DNA from 3 places in the Arthrobacter sp. Z5-13 genome. Region 3 is predicted to be linked to each of the others. Evidence: riboswitches for the same ligand, from Rfam matches in the RefSeq annotation. Region 3 holds a riboswitch; each other region holds the start of a gene.
What was found. A riboswitch is a leader RNA that binds a small molecule or an ion and turns the genes downstream of it on or off. The one in region 3 is predicted to bind thiamine pyrophosphate.

Region 1 (7,221 bases), 1.5 Mb from region 3:
TACCGGACCAAGCACCTTCACCGCGAGCTGCTCAGCACCGACGAGCTGGAAGCAGTGGTGCAGAAAGCAGCTGCCAAGGACGCGGCGAACCCCGCCATAGAGGACGACGACGATCCCGCGTGAGCGGTAAGTGGTGAGCTTGGAGCGGCAAAGCGCTAAGGTGCTAAGGCGGTGAGCGGTGGGCCGTGCCGCTAGACGATGTCCTGGGTCTTGGCGAAGCGTGTGATGGCTCGCTGGGTTCCGCGGTTTGCGAGGACCTGGATGATGGCGCTGACTGAGGCGGAGACCAGGGCAAACGTCAATGCTGTGCGGAGCGTGGTGGGCACGTCATCCTTGTCGCCCTTGGGGGGCTTCCGGCCGGTGAACTTCTCCCAGGCCGCATCCACCACCTTGGTGCCGGCATAACCGGCCAGCAGGCTGATGCCCGTACCAAGCAACTTGATGAAAAAAGTCATTTCCAAAACACCTATCAGTAGAAACAGTAAAACAGGAGGAAACGGGACTTCCCCTAGACTAACGGCATCGTTGACGGAGTTCGGTCAAGGGCGGAGCTGCTACTGCCGCCGTTCCTCCCGGACGGGCCTGAGGCGGGCCGGCGTCCCTTCCTCTGACAGAGGGGGAAAGCTACACGTAAATTCGCCCCGGTAACCGAACAGGAAACCGAAGAGAGGGTTCCGGACCTGCATCTGGATGGTGAACACGCCGCGCTGATCGTCATAACCTTCGTATAGATCAGCCGTCCCCGTCAGGAAAGCGGGAAAGGTGAAACCCAGCCTGCCCTCGTAGAAGCGCTGCCCTTCGGACCGCAGGTGGAGGGAACCGTCGGGAAGGACTTCGAGCTTCAGATCTGTGGCCAGATGCTGGTGGGTCCCCAGGTAGTCCACAATGCGGCCCGTTTTCTTGCTGTAGATCATGGTGGCGTCAAAGCGGCGTTTCTTGCCCGGCTTCACAGTCATGGTCCGCACGAAGGTCACCGTCGGGCGCCCCAAGCCGTCAAGGTAGGGGTAGTTTTCGATGGTGAAGGGGATGTCCTTCCCCTGGTCCGGAAAGAGGATGTTCCGGAAAGCGCCGAGGCGGAGGAAAGGGACGGTCCACCATGCCCCGCGGCGCACTTCCGAGAAGATACCGGTGCCGATGCACGCATAGCCTGAGGCGAGGTCCACGCCGAAGCGCCGCTGCAGCATCGGGTGTAGCCGGTGGAAATCCGGGCCCAAGGCGGTGGCGAAGATGGAGGTCATGCCCGCGCTCCCTCAAATTGTGGCTGCGTCCTGTGGCCCGGATCCGGCAGCGTCTTCAGTGACGCCGGGGCTTCCGCTGAACCTCTGTCCGGTGGCTGACGAAGGCATCGTCTTGCTCTGGGCACCGTTGGATGGGAGGGCAGCGTCAGGGCCGCAGCTGCCAGGACCAAGCCGAGCGCTGCAGCGGGGGCCCTGGCCGGGAGATTCAACGCTTCGGGACTCTTTGAGGAAGCAGCCCGGGGACGTTCCGCAACAGCATGGCGGAGGAGCGCCGCCGCTCCTGCGAGGCCGGTGGCGCGCGCGGCAGCGTCAAGGAACCAGGCGTTGCGGCTCTTGGCCGGATCAACGCCCGATTCAGTCCACATACGGAGCCGGTCAAAGCTTAATGCTGTGGCCCAGCCGAGGCCGGGGCGGATCAACCGGGCGTCCAGCTTCCGGCCAATGGCACCCATGCCGGGAGCGTAGTTGTAGCCGGTGATGAAGCGGATGCCCTGATCCACGGGTACGTAGCGCCAGTAGCCCGAGCCCGGGCCGATCGGCGAGAGAGGGTTGCTGGTGGAGAATTTGAGTACCGACGTAGCTTGTCCGCCTGCTGTCGTTCTATGCCCCAGCGATGTACCGGTCCCGGTGATGGCGTAAAACGGCAGCTGGAATTCATACCGGAACTGTGAGTGCCCGTCGCTGCCCACGCCGGTCGAGATGATCCTGGAGAACCGGAGATCCCAGCGCGGATGCCGGGCCGGGTTCTGGCTCAGCTCCCAGAGGTTGTCCATGGACGATCGCACCAGGATCTCCACATAGATCTGCCGGCCGCTTCGCGCTTCATTCGTACGTGTTGTTTCCCCCATCCCAGGATCATAAGGGGTGAATAGGCCGGCAGCTGAAGTACCGTATCCCGCGGGAACGTGCTCCACGGAAACGCAGGAGTCCTACGCCGCCGATTGTGACATCCGCACAGGAACCCCACCACCGCCCAGGTGTAAACTGGACAACGCCCACAAGGGCAGATTGATTACGACAGGGGAGCGCCGCCGTCGGGCATCACCGGTTTTCCGGGAGTGCGATGGATGGGCGCTGAGAGTGCGGACAGCCGCAGACCCTCGAACCTGATCCGGTTAGTACCGGCGCAAGGGAGTCGAGTTCTCAGAGTGTCCGGCAGAAGCGGCGCGATTCCGCTCCAGCCGGGGAGCACTTTCCCCTCCTGTTCCTCAGGAGGAAGACATGACTGGAATTTCTGCAAAGCAGACCCCCACAACCAGCAAAAAGAGCTGGCGCGTTGTGGACATCGTGGTGGCGGCACTGATCGCCGTCGCCGGTGGCGTGATCTTCTGGGCTTGGTCCCAGGGCGCCAACGTTATTTCCGCTCCGCTCAATGCGGTTTACCCGCCACTGACCGGTCTCTACGCCGGTGGCTGGATGATCCCCGCAGTGCTGGGAATGCTCATCATCCGCAAGCCAGGCGCGGCCCTGTTCTGCGAGACCGTTGCGGCTACGGGTGAACTCCTCATGGGTTCGCAGTACGGCACCACTGTGCTGATTTCCGGCCTGCTGCAGGGCCTTGGCGCGGAACTGGTGTTCGCGGCCTTCGTGTACAAGAAGTTCAACCTGCCGATCGCTTTGCTGGCCGGTGCCGGCGCAGGCTTCTTCTGCGGCCTGAACGACTCCTTCGCACCATGGGGCTGGAACATTGCTTACGCAGCCGGTGACAAGGCCGCTTACATCCTGTTCACCGCCATCTCGGGTGCCATCATTGCCGGGGCCCTGTCCTGGATCGCCACCCGCGGCCTCGCCAAGACCGGAGTTTTGAGCTCCTTCGCCTCCCGTAAGGCTGCGACGGAGCCCGTCTTCTCCTGATGACACCGATTCGCGACGGCGGCGTCCGCCCCGCCGGGGTAACGGCACAAGGCTGGGCCTGGCGCCATGCCGGCAGGCCCCGCCCCGCCGTCCAAGGGCTTGACCTGGACATCCGGCCGGGGGAGCGGGTGCTCCTGCTTGGCCCGTCCGGTGCCGGTAAGTCCACGCTCCTGCACGCCCTCGCAGGGGTGCTCGGTGACGCGAACGACGACGACGGCGAGGCAGGGGACTCCGACGAGTCCGGTTCGCTGCTCATCGACGGCCAGCCTCCACGTGCGCAGCGTGGGCGGGCCGGGCTTATGCAGCAGGATCCCGAAACGCAGGTGATCCTGTCCCGGCTCGGCGACGACGTCGCGTTCGGTGCCGAAAACCTTGCAGTGCCCCGGGCAGAAATCTGGGCCCGTGTGCATGAGGCGCTCGACGACGTCGGGCTGGGTCACTTGCCATTGGACCACCCGACGTCGGCTCTCTCCGGCGGGCAAAAGCAGCGCCTGGCGCTCGCCGGCATCCTGGCCATGCGTCCCGGGATCCTTCTGTTGGATGAGCCCACCGCCAACCTTGATCCTGCCGGGGTGCTGGAAGTCCGCGACGCCGTGGGCCGCTGCCTGGAGAAAACCGGAGCAACGCTGGTGGTTGTGGAGCACCGTGTTGCGGTGTGGAAAGACCTCGTGGATCGAATCGTTGTGCTTCAGCCTGGAGCGTCGAATGACGGCGCGGTGCTCATTGACGGAACCCCGGACCAGGTCCTGGAGCAGGCAAAAGAGATGCTGATCAGGGCGGGGGTCTGGGTTCCTGGCCACATTCCGGCAACCCGCCCGCGGGGCTCGGCTGCCACCGCAGCGCTGCCTGGCGGAGCAGATTCCGGCCAGCTGCTCCTTGCCGCGGAAAAGCTTGCCGTCTCGCGTGAACGGCCCCGGCGTCGTGGCTTTAAGACGCTTCTTCCCACCCCGGTGCAAAGCGGCATCTCGGCGCAGGTCCGGGCCGGCGAAGCGCTCACCGTCACGGGACCCAACGGCTCGGGAAAATCCACCTTTGCCCTCACCTTGGCAGGGCTGCTGAAGCCCGTGGCCGGAGCGGTGTCGGCCACCCTCGAGCTCAGCGCGGGCGCCGGGATTGACCCGTACAAGTGGAAGGCAGAACAGCTGATTTCCAGGATCGGCACGGTCTTCCAGGAGCCCGAGCACCAGTTCGTGACCGGCCGGGTCCTGGACGAGCTCCTTTTCGGCCCCAAACATCTGGGCCATGGCGAGGAACGCGTGGACGAACTCCTGGAGCGGCTCAGGCTCACCTCCCTTGTGGACGCCAACCCCTACACGCTGTCCGGCGGCGAAAAGCGAAGGCTCTCCGTGGCAACCGTCCTGGCTGCCCACCCGCAGGTGCTGGTCCTGGATGAGCCCACCTTCGGCCAGGACGCCAACACCTGGGCCGAACTTGCGTCCTTCCTCTCCGAACTCCTGGACGCCGGCGCGGCAGTGGTTTCCGTGACCCACGACCAGGAATTCTCCTCGGTCCTTGGCGGCACGGAACTCGCCCTGGGAACCCCCGAAATGGCAGCATCATGAGGGAAGCCCTGACCCTGCGGGGGGATTCGCTCCTGAGCCGCGCCAATCCGCTGGCCAAGTTTGTGGCCGTCTTCCTCATCACGCTGGTCCTGGCGTTGTCCATCGACTGGGTCTCGGCGACTGTGGCCCTGGGCTTCGAGTTGCTGCTGTTTCCGCTGGCCGGTCTGACTCCCATTCTCCTGTGGCAACGCGGCTGGCCCCTGATCCTTGCGGCCGCCCTGGGAGGCTGGAGTACCGCCATTCTGGCTCCAGACACCGGACAGATACTGCTCGACGTCGGCATCTGGTCCATCAGCGCGGGTTCCCTCGAGCTGGGGATGGGATTCATGCTCCGGGGGCTGGCCATTGCGCTGCCGGCGGTGCTGCTGATGAGCTGCACCGACCCGACGGACCTTGCCGATGCCCTGGCTCAAAAAGCGAAACTGCCACACCGCTTCGTCCTGGGAACCCTGGCTGCGATGCGCCTCGTAGGGCTCATGGCGGAGGAATGGCAAACCATAGGGATGGCACGCCGCGCCCGTGGAGTCGGTTCGCGCGGCACCCCTTTGCAGCGGATCCGGGCAACGCTGGGCCAGAGTTTCGGGCTCCTGGTGCAGGCCATCCGCCGCGCTTCAAGGCTCGCCGTCACCATGGAGGCCCGTGGTTTTGGTGGAGCCGAGCGGACTTGGGCGCGCGAATCCACGTACAGCCCGCTGGACGTCTGGGTGCTCGTTGGGGGTACGCTGATCGCCGCGGCCGCCGTGGCGGCCGCCATCGGTGCAGGGACGTGGAACCTGGTCTGGGCAGGGACAAGCTGAAGCAGTATCGCACCAGATGGGTAAGAATGTGTGATTGCTCGCAGAATCAGCCCTTATTGAGGACTTCCGAACTCATAAATGGTATATTCCTGCTATGACTCAAGAGACTGCGGAATCCGTCGGTGCCATGCTTCGCGACGCTCGAACGGAGAAGGGCTGGACCCAAGGGCAACTTGCCGCAGAGCTCGGAACAAGCCAGAGTGCCATTGCCCGGATGGAACAGGGCAAGCAGAACCTGAGCCTCAAGATGATTCAGCGGCTGGAAACCATCTTCGGCCATGCCATCGTAAAAGTCGGCCGGCCACAAATGACCCACCTCCGGGTGGAAGGCGGACTTACCCTCTCCGGCTCGGTGGACGTAAACAGCAGCAAGAATGCCGGTGTCGCGCTTCTTTGTGCCAGCCTCATCAACAGGGGCACCACCACTCTCCGCAGGCTGGCCAGGATCGAGGAAGTCAACAGGATCGTGGAGGTCCTCACCAGCATCGGCGTTGAATGCACCTGGCTCAACGACACCGATCTCCAGATCCGCAGGCCCGCAGTTCTGGACCTGGGCTCAATGGACGCTGAAGCAGCCCGCCGCACGCGCAGTGTGATCATGCTCCTGGGCCCGTTGCTGGATGAGTCGGCAGAGTATCACCTCCCCTACGCCGGAGGCTGCGATCTAGGCACTCGCACAGTGGAACCGCACATGCAGGCACTGCGGCAATTCGGCCTTTCGGTGGAGGCAAGTGCAGGGTTCTACGCCGTCCAGGCTCCCCAGTCCGATGAAGAAGACCGCTCGTTTGTGCTCAGCGAACGCGGCGATACCGTCACCGAAAACGCAATCATGGCGGCAGCACATCGCCGTGGCACCACCGTCATCCGTAACGCCAGCCCCAACTACATGGTCCAGGACCTCTGCTTCTACCTCGAGATGCTGGGAGTGGAGATTGAAGGCGTTGGCACCACCACGCTCAAGATCACCGGCCAGCCCTCCATAGACGCCGACGTCGAATATTTCCCCTCGGAGGACCCCATCGAGGCCATGAGCCTCATCACGGCCGGCATTGTCACCAATTCCGAGGTCACAGTCCGGCGGGTCCCCATCGAGTTCATGGAGATCGAGCTGGCCACGCTCGGGCAGATGGGGCAGGAGTTGGAGGTGTCCGGAGAGTACTTTGCCCGGAACGGACGCACAAGGCTGGTGGATGTCACCACCAAGCCGTCAGAACTGCACGCTCCCCAGGACAAAATCCATCCCATGCCGTTCCCGGGTCTGAACATCGACAATCTGCCGTTCTTTGCCGTCATAGCCGCGAACGCGGAGGGTCAGACGATGATCCACGACTGGGTCTATGAGAACCGCGCCATCTACTTGACCGAGCTGAACAAACTCGGCGCCCAGGTTCAGTTGCTGGATCCGCACCGCATCTACGTCAACGGGCCCACCAAATGGCGCGCAGCTGAAGTCGGTTGCCCGCCTGCACTCCGTCCGGCGGCTTGCCTGCTGCTCGCGATGCTGGCTGCCAGGGGCGTCTCGGAACTCCGCAATATCTACGTGATCGAGCGCGGCTATGAAGATCTCGCAGAACGCCTCAACACCCTCGGCGCGAGGATCGAGTACTTCCAGGACTGAGTCCTGCCCTCAGCGCTGACGCACAATGGATCTATGCGGACCTTTGGCGTTGAGGAAGAACTGCTCATAGTGCACCCCGAAACGGGGGAGCCGCTGGCCTTGGCGGATGCGCTGCTGGCGGTCAGGACCCCCGCTGCCGATGACGGCCCGGA
Region 2 (7,221 bases), 430 kb from region 3:
ATCTCAGGAATGATGAGATGCCGGGAGTACCGTTCCACCTCTTGGGGACTCAGCCCATCTGCCGGTTCCACCAATGGTCCGATGGCCGTAGGGGCAGCTGTTGTGGAGATCATGGAAGCCATACTTCAATGTATGCCGAAGATGCCGTCAGGTCATGTTACCCCCGCGTAAAGTAGAGGTAACTGCAAGGGAAGGAAGGCCAACAGTGGCTCATCATGCACCGGTCGGCCGGGCACAGGACGGAAAGCCCGATGGCGGGCAGGCGCGCACTTCCGGTCCCCGTTCGGCGCGGCTACCCCGTGATGAACGCAGGGTCCAGTTGCTGTCCGCAGCCCAGGAGGTCTTTGTTGCCAACGGCTACCATGGGGCTGCCATGGACGAGATCGCAGAGACGGCCCGCGTCAGCAAGCCGGTGCTCTACCAGCACTTCCCCTCCAAGCGCGAGCTGTACCTCGCACTGCTGGACAGCCACTTGACCGCACTGACAGAACTGTTGCTCGGTGCCCTGAACTCCACCACGGACAATGACGAGCGTGTGCAGGCAGTGATGCGCGCCTACTTCCGCTTTATTGCGAATGATGACCAGGCCCACCGCCTGGTTTTCGAATCTGACCTCATTAACGATCCGGACGTCAGTTCCAGGCTGGAAACGTTCAACAAGACCTTCGCGGACGCCGTGGCCCATGTCATAGCCGAGGACACAAAACTTCCGCCGCTGGAAGCACAGCTGCTGGGCCGGGCACTCGCCGGAATGGCCCAGGTAAGTGCACGGTATTGGCTTGAAACTGACGGCAACCTGGACCTCGATGTTGCCAGCGACCTGATTTACCGTTTAGCTTGGCGCGGAATCAGTCGCTTCCCCAAAGAGACCTAGACTACAAATAGAAACTGTCTTCGGAATTTTTTAACTTTGATTGGCTGGGAGGCCTCGCTGTGGAAGTAAAGATCGGCATTCAGAACATCGGCCGGGAAATTGTGCTGGAATCGGCTCAGGATGCTGACGAGGTCGCCAAGGTTGTTGCAGAAGCCATTTCCAAAGGCACTGAGCTGAGGCTGAAGGACGACAAAGGCCGTTTGGTGATAATTCCCTCCAATACCCTTGGCTATGTAGAAATCGGAGCGGAAGAAGTCCGCAGGGTCGGTTTCGGCGCACTCTAACCTGGCAGGAGTTCCACCATGCTTTCTCTCGTCATCGTCTCTTTCGTGACAGTAGCTGCAGGCTTCATCATCTGGGCGAATGACCGCAGGCATGCCAAATACGGCATTCTGATGCCGGCGGGAGTAGCTACAGCGGTGGGGCTTTTGAGCTGGATCCTGTTTATGACCGCCGGGTTCGGTTACCAGCCGGGCCTGACCTGGATTCCGTGGATCCTTCCGATGGTTCTAGGGACGGCGGCCGCCCTGGCCGCTGCCATCTACCTTGGGAAGGTCCGGGCCCGGTACGACACAGCACGGCTGACCGCCGCATTGAGGCTCTAAGGGAACAGACTCTAACGGAACCGGCTCAGAGGGCTCATGCCCTCACCGGGGAGGGCTGCAGCCAACCATCAGAGGTCCGGCTCGTGGCCCTCTTCGGTGCACAGGCAAAGCCTGTTTCCTTGGCTGTCAGTCACAACAACCCAATGAGGGGCGTGGCCGTAGTCCATCAGGGCGCCAGTGCCCGCGGTCTTCTCAAGCGCTGGAGCTGATTCCTCTTTGCTCCGGTGAATATCCAGATGAATCCGGTTAGGGCTTGGCGTGGACGTCTTCTGGAACCAAAGGCTCGGCCCCCTTCCATAGGGGTCCACCAAATCCCCGTAGCGGCCCTTTTTGTAGCCGAGGGCGATCCGCCATACCTCTGTGATTTCGGCTGGATCGGCTGTGTCTATGGCCACTTCGACCGTTCTGTACAGCCCTGGTTCAGCGGTTGCGCCGGCCGTTTCCGCCTCTGAGCTCACTGCCTTTGCGGCGATAATGTCCCGCCTGGTGACTTCCGACCCCACGTCATGGGACGTAAAGCGGATGAAGACCCTGTTGAACCGCCAGTCGAGGTCAGGGTGATGGTTCTGTGCCTCTGCCAAACGTCCGACGGCGGCGATGAGGTCCAGCGCTTTGGCGGCGGTGGGCAGTTTGTAAACCGTCACTAGGCCTCCCAGGCGGTAACGCCAGTCCGGTAGCCCGGCAAGGTCTTCGTCAATCTGCGGCCGGGTCAGTGGGACCGTCTTTTCGGGTACGACTGGTTCAGGCATCACGCGCTCCTGGAACTGATAGCGGGCGGACAGGTCCGCCGTCGGCCGTCCCGGAAAGCTGTGCCAAGAGGCCGGACCCGGAAGAACGGGCTAAAGGAACTCGGCCCGGCCTTCCATAGCCGATGAGGCCAAGGCGTGCTCACGGCGCGGAATCCGGCCGGCGGTTTTCGCCAGCCTACCGGCGATGACCGCGTGTTTGAAGGCCTCACCCATCTGGACCGGGTTCTGGGCCCGCGTGACTGCAGTAGCCAAAAGCACGGCGTCACAGCCCAGCTCCATGGCCAGGGCGGCATCGGACGCGGTGCCGATTCCGGCGTCCAGCACTACGGGGACGGAGGCTCTGGAAACAATCAGTTCTATGTTGTGAGGATTCAGAATTCCCAGGCCCGTTCCGATGGGCGAGCCCAAAGGCATGACTGCGACGGCGCCGAGGTTCTCTAGGCGCAGTGCCAGCACGGGGTCGTCATTGGTGTAGGCAAACACTTTGAACCCCCGATTCACCAGCTGCTCGGTCGCTTCGACCAGTTCCACTGCGTCGGGCAGCAGGGTGTGTTCATCGGCTATGACTTCAAGTTTGACCCAGTCCGTCTCAAGGGCCTCGCGGGCAAGTTCGGCCGTCATGACAGCGTCCCGGGCCGTGAAGCAGCCGGCTGTGTTGGGCAGCACCCGGATGTTGTGGTCCACGAGGAGCTGGAAGAGGGAACCCGTCTGGGCCGGCGAGTACCGCCGCATTGCCACGGTGGTCAGTTCCGTTCCCGAGGCCAGCAAAGCGGCGCCGAGCCCGTCAAGGCTTGGAGCACCACCGGTCCCCATGATGAGCCGTGAATCGAACGTGACGCCGTCGATGGTCAGCCCGTCAGTCGCCTGGTCGGCCGGACTGGATGTGTTGGTCAGCATCATCTTTCCTGCATTTCCTGTTGGAGTAGGGTCCTGGTGCACGTGCCTAGCCTCCCTGTACCGCAGTGACCAGTTCGACGTCGTCGCCGTCAGCGAGCGCCGTCAGTGACCACCGGCTCCGGGGAACCACTTCGGAATTGCGGGCAACCGCAACGCCAAGTTTCTGTCCGTCGGCTGCCTGGCCGTCAGGGCCAAGACTCTTGCCTGTTACGAGGGAGACCAGTGTGGTCACCGAGCCGCCGTCATCAATGGCACGCGCCGCACCGTTCAGGGTGATATTCATGCTGTTCCTTACTGCAGAGAGGTAGCGGCTGTTGCCGGATCGGGGTGGCCAGGGACGTGGCCGGTGGAGAAGCGTGGGGAGAATCGTCCAGGGTGGAACGCTGACCAGCGGGGATCGGACCGGCCCTCCATCAGCTGCAGGCAGATCGACGCGGCTGCAGGAGCCAGCAGTATGCCGTGGCGGAAGAATCCTGTTGCAACAATGAGGCCCAGAATGCCGGAGTCGCCTGTTCGGTCCTGCACCCTTCCGAGCAGCGGGGCGTTGTCAGGAGTTCCCGGGCGCCCCCGGGCGGTGCATTCCAGCAGCTCGAGTTCGGCCACTGCCGGTACAAGTGCCTGCGCGTCCCGCAACAACTGGTAAATACCTCCAGCGGAGACCGCTGCTTCTGCTGCGCCTTCTTCCAGGGCTACCTCCCGCTGCGTAGCTCCGATCACTACGGTCCCGTCATCCCGGGGAACGATGTACACCGGCACACCATGAACCAGGCCACGGACCGTGGAGTTCAGCAGCGGACGCAGGTGAGCCGGCACCCGGAGCCGGATGATATCCCCGTACACAGGCCGCAAGGAAAGACTAAGGTCCGGCGGAAGGCCTTCCAGGCTCCCGGCCCCTAAGCCGTTGGCCAGGACAGTTTCGCCTGCATTGATGGCTCTTCCGTCGGCCAGTACGACGCCGGCTGCGCGGCCGCCGTCCCATCGCAGGCCGGAGGCCCTTGCCGGGATCATTTTGCAGGTTCCTCCGGCCCGCTCGGGATCGGCAAGAGCTGCAGCGATCCGGGCCAGGAGCCTTCGAGGGTCAACCTGATGGTCAGCGGCAATGCGGTAGGCACAGGAGACCCCGGGACTGAGCAACGGCTCAATGGAGCGGGCTTCCCGGACTGTCAGCGGTTCAACGGTGAGCCCGTTCGCCGCCTGCACCCGCCTGAGATCGTCCAGCGCACGGCGGTCTGCAGGGTCAACGCCGATGGTCAGCGTGGGAGGGGTGAGGTATCCGGTGCCTGCGTCCGCTTTAGCCGTTTCAGTTGCCCCATTTGCCTGATCAAGGTCAGGGGCAAGCCCGGCTGCGAATTCCGGCCAGAGGGACGAGGCCTCAAGCATGAGTTCCAGCAGGTCTTCTTCCTGATAGTGCAGTTCGCTGACCGGGGCAAGCATCCCGGCGGCAGCCCAGCTTGCACCGGTACCGGGGGCATCGTCAACCAGCACCACGGATCGCCCGCTTTTTGCCGCTTCCCACGCAATGGCGTGGCCAACCACTCCGCCACCAATGACTGCGACATCGACGCTGATATCTGAGCCGGGGGCGGGGACACTCATAGAGCCGCTGGAAGACGGAGAGAGTGCTGGGTGGGAGAGCACTGGATTCCTTCCCTACGCCGGTACTAACCGGATCAGGTCAAGCGGTCGGCTCTGAAGCCCTCTCAGCCCGGCAGTTTGTGACAGCTGCGGCGGGCTCCCGCGGTACTCCCCCAGTTTAGAGGAACTAGGCTGGTGCCATGACCGAGCCTGCCGTCCACACCACCGCCCGCTTGTACCTCTGCACCGACTCCCGCCGGGGTCGGGGGGATTTTGAGGACTTTATCGACGCCGCCTATGCAGGCGGCGTCGACATCATCCAGTTGCGGGACAAGCAGCTGGAAGCTGCGGAGGAACTGGAACTGCTGGAAGTACTCCAGGCGGCGGCGCATCGGCACGGACGGCTTTGGGCGGTCAATGACAGGGCCGACATCGCGTCCTTGTCCGGCGCCCCGGTGTTGCACCTTGGCCAGAAGGACCTTCCGCTGCATTCGGCAAGGACGTTCGTCGGCAGTGAAACAGTGATCGGCCTTTCCACTCACACGCCAGGGCAAATCGATGCCGCCATCGCCGCTTCACCGGGGCGAACCGGCCTGGACTACTTCTGTGTAGGGCCGGTTTGGTCCACTCCCACTAAACCCGGACGGGCAGCCGTCGGGCTTGAGCTGGTCAGTTATGCAGCAGACGCGATCCGCGCGGCAGACCAAATGACTGTTGACGGCATACTCCTGCCTTGGTTCGCCATCGGCGGCATCGACCTCACCAACGTGGAGCAGGTGGTAGCAGCCGGCGCCTCGCGTGTAGTGGTGGTCCGGGCCATCACGGAGGCCGATGATCCTGCGGCCGCTGCCAAAGCTATCCTGCAAGTGCTCGACGCCGGGGCCTGACCCGGCTGATATGCGATTGTCCGGCTCGTAGGATCGTCCGAAAGCTGATTGCTAGCCTGTCAGGCCAAGTTGGGTCATGCGCCGGGAATGGTTCGCCGCGAGCTCCTTTATCAAGGCAGTAACCATATGTTTGGCCTCGGTGTCGTCCTGGCCCGCGGCCGCTGGGGAGCCCGCATCTCGTGCCTCATTGCCCGGGCTGACCATAAGGCCTGAGAGGAATGCGCGTTCGAACCCCACCCGCTGCGCCTGGGTGAGGGCCTCCCCCAGCAACCGCCTGCCCCACAATGCCAGCCTGGAGGCCAATCTGGGATCATCGGACAACGCTTTTTTGAGCCGTGTACGCAGGATTTCGGTGACGTCTTCCGTTGACTGGACCTGCTGTATCAGCTGCCTGCTTTCAGGCTCCACGTACTCGGCCACGGCTCGGTAGAAGTCTGCCGAAACAGTGTCGATCACGTACGCCTTCATCAGGGATTCGTACCAGTCAGCCGGGCGCGTACGGTCATGGAAATGGTCAATGGCAGGCTGGAATGGCAGCATGGCTTCCTCGGCGTCAACTCCCATTCCGGCAAGCCTTGCACTGACCAGTTCGAAGTGCTGGAATTCCAGCACCGCAATCCTGCCCAAAACGGCACGGTCGTGAAGGGTCGGTGAGTAGCGCGCGTCCGCAGAGTATCGCTCAAAAGCGGAAAGCTCCCCGTAGGCCATGACTCCGAGGAGATCCGTCAGAAAGCGGTCCCGGCGAGCGTTGTCTGTGGGGGAAGTGCTCATGGTCCAAGACTAATGGCGCAAATCGGGCTAACCTGATTTTCGTGTCACATCATCGTCTTGCTCCCAGTGTTCACGCTCAGAGCAACCAGCTGGCCGAGGCGCTCAGTGCTCTGCGCACGCGTCTGGAGCTGCCCGGAGCCTTCCCGGACGAGGCCCTCAAAGAAGCTGAAAAGGCAGTGGCCGGCCACCGCCTTCCGGACCTGGATCTGACGGCTATCGAGTTCATCACCATTGATCCGGCGTCCTCCACCGACCTTGACCAGGCTGTTTTTATCGACAGGGCCGGCGACGGTTACAAGGTCTATTACGCCATAGCCGACGTCCCGTCCTTTGTGGAACCGGGCGGTCCCCTGGACGCAGAAACCCGTCGGCGCGGCCAGACGTTCTACGCGCCAGATGGCCGGATCCCCTTGCATCCCGAAGTAATCAGCGAGCAGGCCGGCAGCCTGCTGGAGGGGCAGCTTTGCTCGGCCTTCGTCTGGGAATTCGAACTCGATCAGGCGGCCGAAGTATTGAACGTAGTGGTGCGTCGGGCAACGGTCCGGAGCCGGGCGAAGCTCAGCTACAGGCAGGCCCAGGCACAACTTGATGCCGGCACCGCGCCCGTCTTGTTGCAACTCCTCAAGGAAGTGGGCATCAAGCGGGTCGAACTGGAGCGGGGCAGAGAGGGTGCAAGCCTGAACATGCCCGAACAGGAAATCCAACAGCTTCCCGACGGCGGCTACCGGATTATCGCAACACCGCAGCTTCCGGTGGAGGACTGGAACGCCCAGATTTCCCTGATGACAGGCATGGCAGCGGCGAAACTCATGCTGGCAGGCAAGGTGGGGATTCTCCGGACCATGCCCGCGCCCGACGAGCGG
Region 3 (7,221 bases):
CACCCTTGTTGCAGAAGCCCGCATCCTGCTGGGGAAGACGGAGGTCTAAGCAATGGCCAGACTTACCAAGGCCCAGCGTGAATGGCAGCCGGGCATGCCGAAGAAACGCCGCTCCACGAAGGTAATGTTCGCTTCGACTGTCCTGTTGCTTGAGGGCTTCGTGGCCTTCTTCGCCACCCTGGCGGTATTTGGCCTGCGGCGCGGGGAAATTTCTCCCGTGCTCATCCTTTCCGTCGGCATCGCGTTGAGTCTCGTCCTCGTTTTCACCTGTGCCGTGCTGTCCAAACCCTGGGGCGTAGGCCTCGGGTGGGTGCTGCAGCTTGTGTTGATTCTTACCGGACTCGTGGAACCCATGATGTTCCTCGTTGGCGGGCTGTTCGCGCTTGCCTGGTGGTACGGCATCCGCACCGGCATCCGGCTCGACTCTGAAGCCGCACAGCGCGAGCGTGAACAGGCCGAATGGGAAGCCTCGCATCCTGTCGGAAGCGAGCCCGAAGCAGGGAGCGAAACCCCGTAGACTTACGGAGAACCCCACCACCAACTACTTTGGAGCACCTGTGAGCGTTGAGCGCACCCTCGTACTGATCAAGCCCGACGGCGTTGTCCGGAACCTGAGCGGCATCATCCTGAGCCGGATTGAGGCCAAGGGCTACACCCTTGCCGAGTTGAAAAAGGTCAATGCCAGCAGGGAACTGCTCGAGCAGCACTATGCCGAGCACGCCGGCAAGCCGTTCTACGAGCCCCTCGTGGAATTCATGCTCAGCGGCCCGGTGGTTGCTGCCATCTTCGAAGGCCACAAAGTGATCGAGGGCTTCCGCTCGCTGGCGGGCACCACCGATCCCACCACCGCCGCTCCCGGAACCATTCGTGGCGACTTCGGCCGTGATTGGGGCCTGAAGGTCCAGCAGAACCTGGTCCATGGCTCCGATTCCGTCGATTCGGCCGAGCGCGAGATCGCCATCTGGTTCTAGTAGGCACGCAAACTCCTGGGGCCACTTAGCCCCCCGAGATGACAGATAAGGCCAATGTCCGGCCCGGACATTGGCCTTATCTGCACTCTCGGCGCTCTAGAAACTGCCGTTGCCAACAAACATGTTGAGGAAAGCGAAAAAGATCGAGGCGATAACGGCTACGTACAGGAGTGCCGTGATGATCCAGCCATAATCGCCAAGTATCTTTGCCAGACGGGCGGGAACGGGCATGACTTTGTGGCTGACGTTGCGGATCGTCACCCAGACGAACAGCGGAATCATGGCAGCCCAGACAACCATGCAGAACGGGCACAGGATGTGGATGTCGTACAGTGCCTGATACCAGAGCCAGACCACGAAGATGAAGCCCAGGGTCACCCCGGTTTGAAGGCCCAGCCAGTACCACCGGCCGAACGTGGCCCCGGCAAGCAGCCCCATGCCCGTGGTGATAATGATGGCGAACGCCACGATTCCCATGAACATGTTGGGGAATCCGAAGACTTCACTTTGCCACTGCTGCATGACCTGACCGCAGGAGATCCAAGGGTTGACGTCGCATACGGTGGTGTAGTTGGCATCTTTTAGCGTTTCGAGTTTCTCGAGAACCAGAATTCCCGACGCGAGCCAGCCGATGATGCCCGTGGTAACCAGGAGCCAGCCGAACGGGCGGGCGCGGGTCATCGGAGGCAACCCCTGCTCCTCGGGGCTTCCGGCTACGTCGGTGAAACCCTCTGCAGGCGCAGCGCCGCCAGTGGTCTTGGAGATGCTGGGCATGAGCTTGATGCGTCCTTTGTGTTGAGTGGTCTTTGCCCGATTGTAACGCCGGACTCTGGGTGCGCGGTGTGACGGCGTGAGCATACGTGATACTCCACTGCGTGATAGTCCCTCTGAGTCGCCGGCACTGTAGCCACTGTTGTGCGCGTCCCCGCTGAATCGACTTCTCGTGTGAGAGAATGAACGTGGCTGGAAGACGAACCACATTCGGATTCCGGTCCGGTGACTTGTTTCCCAAGACCGCCAATGATGAGCAGGGCACGCCGGGGATCTTCGATCACGGCCTATCCCGCAATGCCATTGGACGGCACCTGGTTGTGGCTGGTAGAACAACGGGTTTTCAGAACAATTTCGCCGGCCCTCCAGGGCTGCCGCACCCCACTGCCGGTGCGAACCTGAGGGTATTCAATTGACTTCTGTCAATGCCTGCGGGTTTTGACAATATGTGCCCCAATGGGTGCCGAATGTGGCGGTACGTCAGGGGCAGGAGTATAGCCACATATGGATAAAGACCAAGTTGTAGCCGTTAACGTCGACGCTGCGGAAGCACCCGAAGCGCCAAAGAAGGCCACCCGGACCCGCCGCAAAGCCATCCCCAAGGCACAGGCCGTCACCGCAGAGGGCATCCCCATCGATCAGGACGCTGCCGCCACGGACACGGGTGAAGCAACCGCGGCACCTGAAAAGGCTGCCCCCGCCAAGCGGAGCCGTGCCCGCAAACCAGCAGAGTCCGCCGTCGCCGAGGAAGCGATCGTCACCGGCAAGGCAGCACCTGCCGAGGAGGCAGCATCCGCTGGGGAAGCAGCAGTAGATCCCGCCCTGGAAGACGCCCCGGAGAAGAAGCCTGTGCGTCGGCGTGCCAGCCGTGCAAAAGCAGCTGCTGCCACGGTGGAAGAGGAAGCCGCCGGTACAACTCCGGAGCCCGCCGAAGCACCAGCTGACACTGTGCAGTCTGCCGGTGCCGCTGTTCCTGCTCCCGGCCAGGACACTGAAGCTGCCGAGGAACGCCAGGAAACCACGGAAGTAGCGGCCGAAGAGCAGCCCAAGCCTGAGACGGCCGGCGCGGTGGGTTCCTTGTTCCTGGAACCCGGTTCGGTGACCTCCATGATTTTTCAGGCGCCAGATCTCAGTACGGTCGTCAGGCCTGTACCGGCACCTGTTGCCGAGGACGAAGATGAAGCCGAGAACACATCTGACGAGGGCGAACTGGACGAATCCGGCAACCGCCGCCGTCGCCGTAGCCGTGGCCGCCGTGGCCGTAGCCGCGGAACCGACCGTGAGGCCGAAGACGAGACGGAGGACACCGACGGTGACGCCGGTGAAGCGGAAGCTGATGAGCAGGGGACTGCAGTCTTGGGCGACGGCGTTACGTCGCGCCGCCGTCGTCGTCGCCGCCGTGGTGACCAGGACATTGAACTTACCGGCGGGGGAGACGACGATCCTCCCAACACGGTAACGAGGGTCCGCGCACCGCGCGCCGTCACAGAGGCTCCGGTGAGTAACCGCGTCACCAGCGTCAAGGGTTCCACCCGCCTTGAAGCGAAGAAGCAGCGCCGGCGCGAATCCCGTGACACGGGCCGCCGGCGTACGGTCATCACTGAAGCTGAATTCCTGGCACGCCGTGAATCCGTTGACCGGCAGATGATCGTCCGCCAGCGCGACGACAGAATCCAGATCGCAGTTCTCGAAGACGGCGTTTTGGCCGAGCACTTCGTGTCCAAGACCCAGCAGGATTCACTGATCGGCAACGTCTACCTGGGCAAGGTCCAGAACGTGTTGCCGTCCATGGAAGCTGCGTTCGTCGACATCGGCCGCGGCCGCAATGCCGTGCTGTACGCTGGCGAGGTCAACTGGGATGTTGCAAGCCTGGAAGGCAAGCAGCGCCGCATCGAGAACGCACTCAAGTCAGGCGATTCCGTGCTCGTGCAGGTCACCAAGGACCCCGTAGGACACAAGGGAGCCCGCCTCACCAGCCAGATTTCCCTGCCGGGCCGCTACCTGGTCTATGTGCCGGGCGGTTCCATGACCGGAATCTCACGCAAGCTTCCCGACGTCGAACGGAACCGGCTCAAGCGGATCCTCAAGGACCGCCTGCCCGAAGATGCGGGCGTCATCGTCCGCACTGCGGCCGAGGGAGCTTCCGAAGAAGAGCTGACGCACGACATCAACCGCCTCCGCGCACAGTGGGAGGGCATTGAAAGCCAGGCGACCTCCACGAAGGTCCTGGCGCCGGAACTGCTCTACGGGGAACCTGACCTCACCATCAAGGTGGTCCGTGACGTCTTCAACGAGGACTTCTCGAAGCTGATCGTCTCCGGCGAGGAGGCCTGGGACACCATCGAGGCCTATGTGACCTACGTGGCACCGGACCTCGTTGGCCGCTTGGAAAAGTGGACCAAGGACCAGGACATCTTCTCGGCCTGGCGCATCGATGAGCAGATCCACAAGGCACTGGACCGCAAGGTCTTCCTGCCCTCCGGTGGCTCCCTGGTGATCGACCGTACTGAGGCGATGACGGTAGTGGACGTCAACACGGGCAAGTTCACCGGCAGCGGCGGAAACCTCGAAGAGACCGTCACCAAGAACAACCTGGAAGCTGCCGAGGAAGTCGTCCGCCAGCTGCGCCTGCGGGACATCGGCGGCATCATCGTTATCGACTTCATCGACATGGTCCTGGAGTCCAACCGGGATCTGGTGCTCCGCCGGATGGTCGAGTGCCTGGGCCGGGACCGGACCAAGCACCAGGTGGCTGAAGTTACCTCCCTGGGCCTGGTCCAGATGACCCGTAAGCGGATGGGTACCGGCCTCCTTGAGGTCTTCGGCGAGCAGTGCGAGCATTGCGCGGGCCGCGGCGTTGTCACGCATGACGAGCCCGTGGAGCACCGCAGGGCCAACACCGTTGCAGCAGAGCACTACGTGCCGCGTGCCGAAGTGCAGCCTGCTGCGCGGACAGAGCGCAAGCGGCGTCGCGGCAAGGGTGGACAGGCCCTGGGCGAGCCACTGACCCTTCCGGCACCCGTCCACGCTGAACCCACCGACGCCGAACGCCACGCTAAGGCCGAGGCTACCCGGGCAGCGTTGGCCAACATTGCCGCCGCCGCGCATGCAGCCCACCTTCATGACGACGACATTCAGGCAGCCCGTGCCAGTACAACCGGTGCAGAACGGGAAGCTGTCCGCTCGGAATCCGTTGCCCAGGCACCTTCCCGCTCGCGGGAAACGTCGCGGGCGCAGGCAGCTGAGCCCGTTCAGGCGGGTTCCGAGGCCGGGCGAAGCGGCCAGGGCGAGGAGACGTCCGGTGGACGTCCCGCCGCAGTCCTTACCTTCGGCGGTGAACGAGTGGTTCTGCCGTTCGTGGACCACGCGGGTGAAGCGTCCACGGGGACACCAGAGCTGACCCTGGATCTGCTGGCTGAGGCCTTTGCCCACCTTGGTGAACAGAGCGACCAGCCACAGGAGACTGAGGAAACGCGGAAGCCTGAGGAAACCCAAAAGCCTGCCACCGCGGCGGCCACTGCCTCAGAGGTACGTGCGGCTCCGGCCACGGCAGGTTCTTCCTCCAGGCGGGGACGCCGTAACCGCAGCGCCAGCCGTGCGCAGGGAGCCGCGAACGAGACCGCCGTCGAGCAGAACCAGGATGCGCCTGCCGCCACCGGTTCCACTCACGCGGCCAAGGCTCCGGAGGCGCCCGCCAAGCCGGCCGCCTCGGCAGGGGAGCCCATCATCCTCGGTGTGGGAGTGCCTGCCTCGGAGCTGTAAAGAGTGGGTGTGTCAATGCCCCTGCAGTCAATAGGCGTTAGGTAGGGCTGAAGCCCGGACCGGAATCACCCGGTCCGGGCTTCAGCTGTTTAACATTCCCCCGCACCCGCTAGGCTGGGTTCCTGACACGGGGTGCCGCGCAAAGGGCCGGCTGAGATCCAAACCCGTTGAACCTGTCCGGTTAGTACCGGCGAAGGGATGTCTCCTTTGTCCTCTACGTTTTTGCAGTCACCTGCGGCTGCCGATACTGCCCCAGCGGTTCTCCGCGCCATCCCCCGAGTACTGGCGATAGCTGGCTCAGACCCGTCAGGCGGTGCCGGAATACAGGCAGACCTGAAGAGCATCGCTGCAAATGGCGGCTACGGAATGGCAGTGGTTACGGCACTCACAGCGCAGAACACCCAAGGCGTCCGGGCCGTCCATGTGCCGCCCGCTGCCTTCCTGGCCGAACAGCTGGAGGCCATCAGCGACGACATCGTCGTGGATGCCGTGAAAATCGGGATGCTCGGAGACGCTGATGTCATCGGGGTGGTCAGGAGCTGGCTCACTAAGGTGCGTCCCGGCGTCGTGGTCCTGGATCCTGTCATGGTGGCCACCAGCGGGGACCGGCTGCTCCAGGAATCCGCCGAATCAGCACTGCGTGCGCTGCTGCCGCTTGCTGATCTCCTCACGCCCAACCTCGCAGAACTCGCCATGCTGCTGAAGGAGCCCCTGGCGCCGGATTGGGAAGCGGCACTGGAACAGGGCAAACGCCTTGCCGCCGTCACCGGCGCCACCGTATTGGTTAAGGGTGGGCATCTCGACGGCGGGGAGTGCCCGGATGCCCTCGTAAGCGCCGTGGCAGGGCTCGAGGCGGAGGTGGTGGTGGTTCCGGGTGACCGTGTGCCAACGAGGAACAGCCACGGAACGGGATGTTCACTTTCGTCAGCTTTGGCGACGGCCCAAGCGCGGCTGGGAAACTGGGAAGAGGCCCTTCGGGAGGTCAAGCCCTGGCTCCGTGGAGCCTTGGAAGAATCAGACATCCTGGAGGTGGGCAGGGGAGCAGGTCCGGTTAATCACTTCCATCACTTCCATGACTTCCATCAAACCCCCGAAGTCGTGCTCGAAGGGCAGCCAGCAGTGCAGCCCGGAAAAGCCTTCATGGCGGAGCTGCGCGAGAGCGCTGACCATCATTTGTCATCCATATACCGTCTCGATTTCATCCGTGGCCTCGTTGAAGGCTCCCTACCCGAAGAGCAGTTCGCCTACTACCTCAGCCAGGACGCGATCTATCTGAACGGATATTCGAGGGTGCTCGCAAGGGCATCCGCGATGGCTCCCAGCGAAGAGGAACAGCTATTCTGGGCGCGGTCCGCCCAGCAGTGCCTGGAAGTTGAATCAGAACTCCACCGCAGTTGGCTCAGCACCCGCCCCGTCCAGTCAGTGCTGGGGCCAGTGACAAAGTCATACGTGGACCACCTCCTGGCCAGCTCGCTGGCGGGAAGCTACGGCGTGCTTATTGCTGCTGCTTTGCCATGCTTCTGGCTTTACGCAGAAGTAGGAGCCACTCTTCACGCGGAGTTCCAGGCCACCGGAGCTCCGGCGGGACATGCCTACGCCGACTGGCTGCGGACTTATGCGGACGAGGAGTTTGCCGCCGCAACACGCCAGGCCATCGGGTTTACCGAGAGGGCCGCACTGGCAGGTTCCGAAGCCGAGCGCCAAGCAATGGTGGTGG

Region 1: linked by a shared signal. The riboswitch ahead of M1E02_RS01565 (ECF transporter S component) and the one ahead of M1E02_RS08790 (bifunctional hydroxymethylpyrimidine kinase/phosphomethylpyrimidine kinase) in region 3 are both predicted to bind thiamine pyrophosphate.
Region 2: linked by a shared signal. The riboswitch ahead of thiO (glycine oxidase ThiO) and the one ahead of M1E02_RS08790 (bifunctional hydroxymethylpyrimidine kinase/phosphomethylpyrimidine kinase) in region 3 are both predicted to bind thiamine pyrophosphate.

Annotation. Positions count from the first base shown of each region.
Region 1 is NZ_CP096460.1:346,285-353,505, forward strand. It holds gene mnhG (monovalent cation/H(+) antiporter subunit G) at 1-123, shown strand, start outside; gene M1E02_RS01550 (DUF4235 domain-containing protein) at 192-455, opposite strand; gene M1E02_RS01555 (DUF4166 domain-containing protein) at 555-1,238, opposite strand; gene M1E02_RS01560 (hypothetical protein) at 1,235-2,086, opposite strand; TPP riboswitch at 2,248-2,389, shown strand; gene M1E02_RS01565 (ECF transporter S component) at 2,460-3,092, shown strand; gene M1E02_RS01570 (ABC transporter ATP-binding protein) at 3,092-4,654, shown strand; gene M1E02_RS01575 (energy-coupling factor transporter transmembrane component T family protein) at 4,651-5,451, shown strand; gene M1E02_RS01580 (UDP-N-acetylglucosamine 1-carboxyvinyltransferase) at 5,546-7,069, shown strand; gene M1E02_RS01585 (glutamate--cysteine ligase 2) at 7,103-7,221, shown strand, end outside.
Region 2 is NZ_CP096460.1:1,413,184-1,420,404, reverse strand. It holds gene moeB (molybdopterin-synthase adenylyltransferase MoeB) at 1-113, opposite strand, end outside; gene M1E02_RS06770 (TetR/AcrR family transcriptional regulator) at 155-874, shown strand; gene M1E02_RS06765 (DUF3107 domain-containing protein) at 934-1,158, shown strand; gene M1E02_RS06760 (hypothetical protein) at 1,177-1,479, shown strand; gene M1E02_RS06755 (4a-hydroxytetrahydrobiopterin dehydratase) at 1,548-2,228, opposite strand; gene M1E02_RS06750 (thiazole synthase) at 2,319-3,128, opposite strand; gene thiS (sulfur carrier protein ThiS) at 3,172-3,408, opposite strand; gene thiO (glycine oxidase ThiO) at 3,417-4,721, opposite strand; TPP riboswitch at 4,755-4,874, opposite strand; gene thiE (thiamine phosphate synthase) at 4,901-5,587, shown strand; gene M1E02_RS06730 (ferritin-like fold-containing protein) at 5,639-6,358, opposite strand; gene M1E02_RS06725 (RNB domain-containing ribonuclease) at 6,400-7,221, shown strand, end outside.
Region 3 is NZ_CP096460.1:1,847,627-1,854,847, forward strand. It holds gene M1E02_RS08765 (bifunctional folylpolyglutamate synthase/dihydrofolate synthase) at 1-49, shown strand, start outside; gene M1E02_RS08770 (DUF4233 domain-containing protein) at 53-517, shown strand; gene ndk (nucleoside-diphosphate kinase) at 558-971, shown strand; gene M1E02_RS08780 (vitamin K epoxide reductase family protein) at 1,068-1,745, opposite strand; gene M1E02_RS08785 (Rne/Rng family ribonuclease) at 2,247-5,504, shown strand; TPP riboswitch at 5,623-5,720, shown strand; gene M1E02_RS08790 (bifunctional hydroxymethylpyrimidine kinase/phosphomethylpyrimidine kinase) at 5,703-7,221, shown strand, end outside.